Regions from separate parts of the Neobacillus sp. MER 74 genome, predicted to be linked through region 1. Evidence: riboswitches for the same ligand, from Rfam matches in the RefSeq annotation. Region 1 holds a riboswitch; each other region holds the start of a gene.
What was found. Region 1 has a riboswitch for cyclic di-GMP ahead of M3610_RS03345 (TadA family conjugal transfer-associated ATPase). Riboswitches for the same ligand answer to the same signal wherever they lie in the genome.

Region 2: linked by a shared signal. The riboswitch ahead of M3610_RS24840 (DUF3789 domain-containing protein) and the one ahead of M3610_RS03345 (TadA family conjugal transfer-associated ATPase) in region 1 are both predicted to bind cyclic di-GMP.
Region 3: linked by a shared signal. The riboswitch ahead of M3610_RS23690 (hypothetical protein) and the one ahead of M3610_RS03345 (TadA family conjugal transfer-associated ATPase) in region 1 are both predicted to bind cyclic di-GMP.
Region 4: linked by a shared signal. The riboswitch ahead of M3610_RS07165 (anti-repressor SinI family protein) and the one ahead of M3610_RS03345 (TadA family conjugal transfer-associated ATPase) in region 1 are both predicted to bind cyclic di-GMP.

What each region holds. Positions count from the first base shown of each region.
Region 1 is NZ_JAMAUV010000001.1:675,675-677,880, reverse strand. It holds gene gerPC (spore germination protein GerPC) at 1-148, opposite strand, end outside; gene M3610_RS03355 (spore germination protein GerPB) at 207-437, opposite strand; gene M3610_RS03350 (spore germination protein) at 455-676, opposite strand; cyclic di-GMP riboswitch class I at 926-1,012, shown strand; gene M3610_RS03345 (TadA family conjugal transfer-associated ATPase) at 1,060-2,206, shown strand, end outside.
Region 2 is NZ_JAMAUV010000029.1:22,337-24,542, forward strand. It holds gene M3610_RS24835 (OmpL47-type beta-barrel domain-containing protein) at 1-465, opposite strand, end outside; gene M3610_RS24840 (DUF3789 domain-containing protein) at 914-1,024, opposite strand; cyclic di-GMP riboswitch class I at 1,073-1,157, opposite strand; gene M3610_RS24845 (ABC transporter substrate-binding protein) at 2,085-2,206, opposite strand, start outside.
Region 3 is NZ_JAMAUV010000025.1:10,820-13,025, reverse strand. It holds gene M3610_RS23695 (alpha/beta fold hydrolase) at 137-988, opposite strand; cyclic di-GMP riboswitch class I at 1,181-1,264, shown strand; gene M3610_RS23690 (hypothetical protein) at 1,293-1,685, shown strand; gene M3610_RS23685 (zinc-dependent alcohol dehydrogenase family protein) at 2,121-2,206, opposite strand, start outside.
Region 4 is NZ_JAMAUV010000003.1:99,020-101,225, reverse strand. It holds gene M3610_RS07175 (DUF421 domain-containing protein) at 1-224, opposite strand, end outside; gene M3610_RS07170 (VanZ family protein) at 261-740, opposite strand; cyclic di-GMP riboswitch class I at 1,282-1,365, shown strand; gene M3610_RS07165 (anti-repressor SinI family protein) at 1,394-1,543, shown strand; gene M3610_RS07160 (lactonase family protein) at 1,643-2,206, opposite strand, start outside.

The DNA.
Region 1 (2,206 bases):
TGTCTACATGGATGGCCTGTTTTTCATATAATTGTTTGATTTCTGCTTGCATTTTTTGGAGAGTGCTCTCTAAAGACTGAATTCTTTGCTCCTGAGCTTGAATACACATCTGCAGCCATTGAAGATATTGGGAATAATCCTGATACATGTAATCACCTCACAATTATTTCTCCAATAAACGTATTGATTATCATAAGATCGGCGGCCTATTTATCCTGTTTTCTTACTGCGGCTTGTAGGGGAACTGATGGTGTCCCTAATAAAGAGCCTGAAGATTTGATTGTTTGTGGTGCAGGTCCAGTAAATCCGCCAGTATTATATAAATGAGCCATCGGTTTAATAATCCCAGCACTACCTATTTGTAAGACTGAGGAATTGGTAATCCCGCCAATTTTTATGAAATTAATCTGAATGGACTGCTGGATATAAAAGTTCATTTAAAATCACCCATTCATTAAGCATTAAGTGCAATCCCTTGATCGTAAACATCTGAATCACTTGTATTAGTGGAACTTACATTATTTTGAAGTTGTAAGCTTTCCCCAGTGTTAAAGGAACCAGCGCCAGAAAATGTTTTTGCGGTAGAAAATGGCATAATTTTATATACATCGCCAATATGGAAGACAGAACTGCTGCCAAGCGTAATGACCTGTGCAACTCCAACAATTGCTGGCATTTTCAACACCCTTTTTTCATAGTATCTTCTACATCCTATGTATGGGTAAAGGTAATGTGATTGATACGCCCAAAATTATTGAAATCAAGAATCGTATACGATTTTTAATATTCATTTGTAGAACGATCGATTAGAAATAGTTATAATTACCTATTTGCTTGTACAGAAAATAATAAATAAGTTGGGTTTTCGGTTGTTTAGAAAGGGACTATTATATGAGTAAGAGATCAGTCGGAAATAAACACTGTTTCTCGATAAAGGCAAACCTGATGAAAATCAGTGACGCAAAGCTATAGGGGCTAAGGTGCATTTACACTAAGCCAGCCAGTTACCGAAAGATTAGGGTGTTTCATAATGGATATTCATGTCTGCATAGTTGTTCTATGTATCTATGGATATTCTATGAATTCTATCCCCCCTTTGGTAAAGGCGGGGCTATTTCTTTTTTATGGAGGTGGAAACTAATCGACTACTTAACCTGTTTTGGACCCATAAATCCCCTTATTTTAGATGAAGATGTTTCAGAGGTTATGGTAAATGGACCTAACCAGGTGTACTGTGAACGTAAAGGAAAATTGGTATTAACGTCAATACAATTCCGTGACAATGAACATGTCAAGACAATGATAGACAAAATTCTTGCCCCACTTGGATGGAGAATCGATGAAAGTTCGCCAATGGTAGATGCTAGGCTGCCTAATGGCTTACGTGTTAATGCCTTCATTCCTCCCCTTGCATTAAATGGACCAGCCATTACAATCAGGAAATTTTCAAAGGATCCCTACAAAATTGAAGATCTAATCAACTTTGGGACAGTGACAGAGGAAATGGCATTTTTTCTAGATGCATGCGTGAAAGCCCGCTTGAATATGTTTGTTAGCGGTGGTACGAGGTCTGGTAAAACAACCACTCTGAATGCCCTTTCCAATTTTATACCTGATGAAGAAAAAATCGTAACGGTTGAGGATGCAGCCGAAATTCAGTTGGGACAGGGTCATGTAATCTCACTAGAACTTCGACCTTCCGAAATAAAAGGTAAAAGAGCCATTTCGATTCGAGAGCTTCTCAAGAAATCGTTACGAATGAGACCTGACCGTGTTATTATCGGAGAAATCCGTGGTGGAGAAGCGCTTGATATGCTTCAGGCAATGAATTCTGGCCATGATGGTTCACTTGCTACAGGGCACTCATATAGTCCAAGGGATATGATTAGCCGTTTGGAAACAATGGTCCTTTTAGCAGGATTGAATAATTCTATTAAAGACATTCGAGAGCAAATTGCAGGAGCAATCGATGTGATTATCCAGCAAACTCGTTTAATGGATGGAACAAGGAAAATTATCAATATTACTGAAGTTCAAGGAATGGAAGGAGAAAATATCGTTCTGCAAGACATCTTTTCCTTTAAACAAAAAGGAATTAATTCTGAGGGGAAAATTATTGGACAACTTATACCGACTGGTGTCCGCCCCAAATTTTATGATCGCCTAGAGGCATCAGGGATTCATATTCCAGCGTCATTGTTTAAAT
Region 2 (2,206 bases), on a different contig from region 1:
GAGGGAAGTAGAGTTCACCCATCCAGTGGCGGGTTTTCCTACCTCTTGCCACCCCTCACTGGTATACTTCATCACAGTAGCGTTATAATTGTTTGCTCCATCTTGATAAGAAACATAAGGAGTCCCTGCTGGATCCAGTGCAAAGGATACAAAACTTGCAGACCCTTTGGAGAAGCCTGGATTCCCTACTGCTTGCCACGCTTGGTTTGTGTATTTCATAAGCGTAGGTTTGTAGTCATTTCCTCCATCCTGATAACCTACATAAAGCGTACCTTCTCCATCCATCAAAAGTTTGGTATTGTTAACTGATCCAGCAGAGAAACCAGGAGTTCCTACTGTCTGCCAATTTGCAGATACCGTTTCTGCCTGGACTACTTGAATGAACCCGATACTGCCTGGAATTAATGTGAAGGTACACATACCCGCAACAATTACCTTCGAAATACTTTTTTTAAATCTTTTCAATTATTCCACCCCAACCCTATTTGAGATTCTCACTTACAACAACTTCATCTACTCATATGTAACATAGTATTTTCTCCCTTAAAATATTAAATGTTAGGTCCTCCTCTCTAAACTTATTTCCAATAGATATTTCCATGATTTTTCCTCATTTGGGTATTTTAGTATATAGCGAGGATAATAGTATTATAGCATCAGTCTATTAGTCCTACGAAAAAAACTTTCCAACATATTTCGATAGTATCATTGTAGTTCTATCGACATATTCAGTTAAATCGTAAACAAGATGAAGTGTTTTTCGGAAATGAAGTGAGTGACAGGATGAACATAATATAAATCTAGTGCTGGACCCGTTCTCCCCTTCCGTTTTGTTTCACTATATGTAATTAACTTATTTCGAAAAATAAAAAACAACCCCAAAAGTTGAGGTTGTTTAGAAAACGCTTTCAAATTATCGTTGTGATTCAAGGAGTCGATCTCCCCGTTTAGCTGCAACCATAAGACTCATTACTGTAAGCATAGAGAACGATCCAACAAATAAGCCTGCAATAAAGATAACCATAGTGTAACCTCCCAGAGTATATTCATAATCCGTCGTAAGGTGATCATATTCGGCAGCTGGCTGGCATAGTTTTAGAACCTTAGCCCCTTTAGTTTTGCGCCTCCACTTTTCAATGGATTTGCCCTTTCGTACGAACTATGTGTTTTTATTGATAATATACTAATTGTTTCTAGTAATAAATAGAGCAATTAACCTATTTATATGTTAATAATCTGGCAATTGCAAACCCTTTCACACATGATTCTGTTCGACAATGCCATAAAATTTGTAACTATTCATCGAACGAATTAAATATAACCGTTCATCCATACATGGTTAAATAGTGATAAGCAACCTGTTTCGGAAGTGGAGTGATACATATGGCAGAGAAAGAAGATGGGAGAAATTTCGGCAGGGGCTGCCTTTGGGGGATTCTTTTATCCATTCCTTTATGGGGAATCGTCTATTTTATCCTACGTAAAATCTTTCACTAAGGAGAGGCACTCTCGTTCCAATTGAAAAATAGTAAATAATAGATTGGTCCCCCCCTTGACATAAAAAGTCTAATAAGTGAATCTGTCGAAATATTTTGCATGTTATTTGCATATTTCTACTTTATTCTCCATCAATATTTGGTTATCATATAAAAAAGAAAACTGAAAGCGTTTACAAATATACTAAAAAACGGAACCGTGCATTACCAGATTTATCTACAACTAACACTAGGAGTGGATTTCATGGACAAGCAAGGGAATCTTTTATTAGGATTATTGTGGGGGACGTCTTTAAGTGTTCCATTATGGTTTGCGTTTTTCGGTTGGATTAAATTAGTTATTCAAATGATTCATTAATAGTGTACATATCAATATAATATAATACGTTTTAATGTACTAGATTCCAGTTCGCTATTCCCGTTTTATGCTAGGTTTTCAAAAAATCCACCATAAAGCGGGAGGATTTAGCATACAAAAAATATTTCATCTTAGGTATGAGGAACGATGATAAGTTACGATATTTTTTCCTGATACGCTGTTACACCAAGTGCAATCGCCCCGGTTAGCAAATATGGAAATAACACAAATTAAAGTGGCTCACTTTTGAAGTGATCACTCTGGCTCAAATTAATATTGACAATTACACCTAAAGCAATCGGGGTAATATCTTGATCATTTAACTTGTTAACTAATGTTTTGAAATCAGCAT
Region 3 (2,206 bases), on a different contig from region 1:
CCATCTAAAGAAAAAAAGCCGAGCATCCCAATTCAAACTAAGATGCTCGGCTTTTTCGATTGAAAATATTTAAACTAAACCTGCATAGCCACATCCTTGGTATCCATCCCTAATTCAATAGATAAAAAATTTCAATTTACCGAAGAAAATTCTCAATGACGGTAATTTGTTCTTTAGTATTTAATGCTGGGGCATGACCAAGTTTTGGAATCGTTACCATTTGACAGTTTGGTTTTTGCTTCATTTTTTCTGCAACATCGAGAGGTAGAACGTCGGATATTTCTCCTCGAATGAGTAATATTTTTGATTGAATTGCTTTCCAGTAGTTCCATAAGTTTAGATCTTCTGTGTGCTGAAATTGCAAAGCAATGTTTGGATCATAATCAGGACTCACTCCACCCTCATCTCTTCTTCTACATGAGTATTGGGTAAAATCATTCCACTCCTCTTCATTCGAAAGACCAAATGTGGTATAAATGGTTTGATAATACTTCTTTAATTCACTAAAGGTTTTAAATTGCGGTGGATTCCCTACATAGCTAATAATTCGTTTAATGCCTTCAATATCCTGTACAGCATTTTCAGAAGCACCTGCTCCAATGTCATTTAAAACTAAATGTGAAATCCGGTTCTGATGATTAGGCGTTCCAGCAATACGCATTCCAATGGCTCCACCCATTGAGGTCCCAACCCATCGGACCCGTTCGATTCCTAAATGGTCCAATAATTGAATCGCCAGGTTACTGTAGTTTTCAAAACAATAGTCCTTTTCAGGGGAAGAACTCCATTGGCTCAATCCCCGCCCAATTGTATCCGGACAAAGGATATAATAGTTTTGGGATAGATGGCGGGCTAAAATATCAAAGTCTCGCCCATTTCGAGTTAAACCGTGCCAACAAACCACAGCTGGTTTCTGTGGATCTCCCCATTCTGTAAAATGAACTTCCATTCCATTAATCATTTCAAACCTAGATCTAGGAGAAGACATAAAACCACCACCATTCATTTTTAATATTCCGACAATTAAATATTCGATTTACTGGCAAGAATCCCTTCTTCCACCTACTCACAATATCTTTGAAATGGGAATTTGTTTCCAATTTTTTTCATAAAACGTCGGTATTTGTAGAACTTTATTTTGTAATTTTTGAAAAAATTGTAATATAATTTACATATCGTTTATAGATAAAGGCAAACTTTTCGAAAGATTGGGACGCAAAGCTTCGGGTCTAAGGTTTAAAACTATGATGGCTGGGCTGCCTAAAATAGGACTTATTTTAGGAGGCTAGATTATGAAAAAAATCAATTTGGAATATGCAATACTAGATCAAGACTGGGGAGTTCAAGAACTAGACGATTGTATTCGTCTTCTTATTGATGTGAAATTAAATTTGGATAAAATGGACTTAGAGCCTGAAGTGAAGAATGCCTTCCCTTACTTTCATTTAATTGTTGATCTTTATCCAAACGGATATATTAACTATGAAATGTATCATCATTTTAGTAATTTAAAATTTAAAAGATTTTCGTTATATAGTTGCTGTGGACAAAAAGATGGAATGGTTTGTTCGTTCTTTAATCAATATGCAGCGGAAGTTTTTTGCGAAGTTCTAAAAAAAGAGGAGAAGATTAAGCACTTCTTTACTTGGCATCTTTCTAATAACAAAAAGAGTGTTAACCAATAATATTACAATGGTCCTGAATGGAGTTTTTTGATTTCTTAATATGATGGATGTTGTTAGAAGAGCTGCCAAAATTGGCAGCTCTGATTTTTCTATATAGCATCCTTTTTCCTTCAACCATATTTCAACAAAATAAAATTTTTATGAAGTTCCCTTTCATTTATTGAAATCCTGACAGCTAAGTCTTCCGTTCTTAAAACAAAATCTTTTACTCCAATAAATTCAGATTCAGCAATCAAATAGAATTGTGTTCCCTTTTTTAAACCTTTAAAGTTATTCTTTAACTTATATACCTTCATTATTTTAACTAGTTTCTCCCATAATCTTTATTAACACAGACATTTACACTTTTTTATTGCTTTTTTGAGTCTGCTATCAACAAAAATCCAGTAATGCTCTTCAATTAGAATCAAATCTTATTCTAGAAAAAATACAATTTTACCATTTATTTATCAATACAATCTTTCCAATTGCTTTATTAGATTCCAAAAAAGTATGTGCTTCATTTACTTGATCAAAATCAA
Region 4 (2,206 bases), on a different contig from region 1:
ATGGTTGTAGTCATTGCACCCTTCATTCCAAGGTGCTCATCTGATAATGGATGGGCAATAATATTACCAACAACTAAGGCGATAACGAAATCAAGTAATCTTAATTGAGAAATCGCGCGCTGTCCTATTAGTTTAGCAACAATGAGCATAAAGAAGAATCCAATTACAGCTCTTAAAATCCACTCCATGAAATTAAGAGTTTCCTGAGCTTGCAAAAAATCCATTGAAGGCAAATAGTCACTCCCTTAACAATAATCGTCCTACTTATTATTGTCACGATTAAGCAATTTTAATATAAAAAATACCGATACAATACCGAATGAGTCAATAACTAAATCGTAAAACCGTCCATCTCTACCAAAAAACAATTGCAGGAATTCTGTAAAAAACGCAAAAATAATGGATATGCCAATAGAATATTTGTGACTTCTTATTAGATTGAAGAGAAGAAAATCCATGATCGCAAAACCAACAAAATGTCCTAATTTAATTTTAATAAATTCAGGATGAATCAAAGTTAAATCATTAAAATAAAAAAAAGACAAAAAATCAGGATTTGAAACCCACTTTAATCCAAAAGAATGTAAATATATTAGTCGCTCTATACTCTCAGTCCAGGTATTAATCAACAAAAATAGGCCCCATAAAATAATCAATAGAACTTTTATGAAAAGAAATCGTTTCTGTGTCTTTCTTTTCTTATCGATTCTACAGCTACCTTGTATTGGTTGATGATCCAAAATACTTGCTCCTAACTAACTATTATTTCTTAATCTACATTTTACCATTGTTCCTTTTAAAGAACAAACCGGGATATTCACATTAAAATAATCCAATAATCTACCACTTTCGTATTATAGGTAAATGAAATTTCACTGGGTAAAATTAACTCCTCTCCGTTTACAAAATTCTACAATTTCTTTATAATGAACAATAGAAGTTCTTTTTTAGGAACTAATAATTAGAAAAGAAGGGGAATCATGATATATCCACTAATAAAAGAAAGAAACAAGATTCACATTGTGAAGGATTCCTATCATTGTGCATGCGGTATAGTCTTTAACAAGGAACGGATTATTAATAGGAAGACCCTTAAAAAAATTAAATTTATTGAAATAGGTCAGGTAACATGTGAGAAATGTGTTTTAAAACTTCTAAACTACGATTAATTGGTTTATATAATTTTTGTCGAAATCCTGTCGATTTTTTTGGAAATATTTTCATTTAGTTTCCATCAAGACTATAGTACTATTAGTTTATTCTATAATACTTTAATACTATGAATGACAAAGGCAAACCTTTCGAAAGATTGGGACGCAAAGCTACAGGTCTAAGGTTTTTAACTAGGATGGCTGAGTTACCTAAAATAGTAATCATTTTAGGAGGGTTAATTTTGTCTGCATTAACCGTTGAACAAGATATTGATACAGAATGGTTAGATCTTATTAATGAAGCTAAAAAGATAGGACTCTCTATTGATGAAATTAGGGATTTCCTAAATCGCTCCCTTGGATTAAAGACTATTGAACCGGAATATAATTAATAAGAGGGGTAATTTGGTGTTTAATTTTCGCAATATTCAATTGATTAAAAAAACAGCTTAACAAATTAATGAGCAATTTGTTAAGCTGTTTTTTTAATTTTAATAATTTAAAAACTTCACACAAACCGGATACGGAACCTCGATATCAGCCTGAATCAATGCAAGTTTTCCTGTGTTTTCATCACGCGAAAACAAGACGAGGTTACTGGACTCTTGGTTCGACGCCACAATGAATTTCTCTGTTGGGTCGAACATAAAATCTCTCGGCCAATCCCCTTCAGTGGAGGTGCGATCAACAAAGCTAAGCTCTCCCGTTTCTTGGTCTACACGGAAAACAGCAATACTGTTATGGCCACGATTACCCGCGTAAACAAACTGTCCATCAGATGAAATATGAATGGCGCTTCCTTGATTATTCTCGGTGAAATCTTCAGGAAGCGTAGAAATATATTGTTTCTCTGTAAAACGACCATTTTCCGAATGATAGGATAAAACAATCACTTCCGAACTAAACTCTGTCATGATATATGCAAATTTTTGGTTTGGATGGAAAACTAAATGTCTTGGTCCGCTTCCAGCCTTTAATGGAAGAAAGTGCGCTTTTGAAAGTGTCCCATCACTGTTGACTGCATAAGTAATTAAAGCATCAATACCCAATTCAAC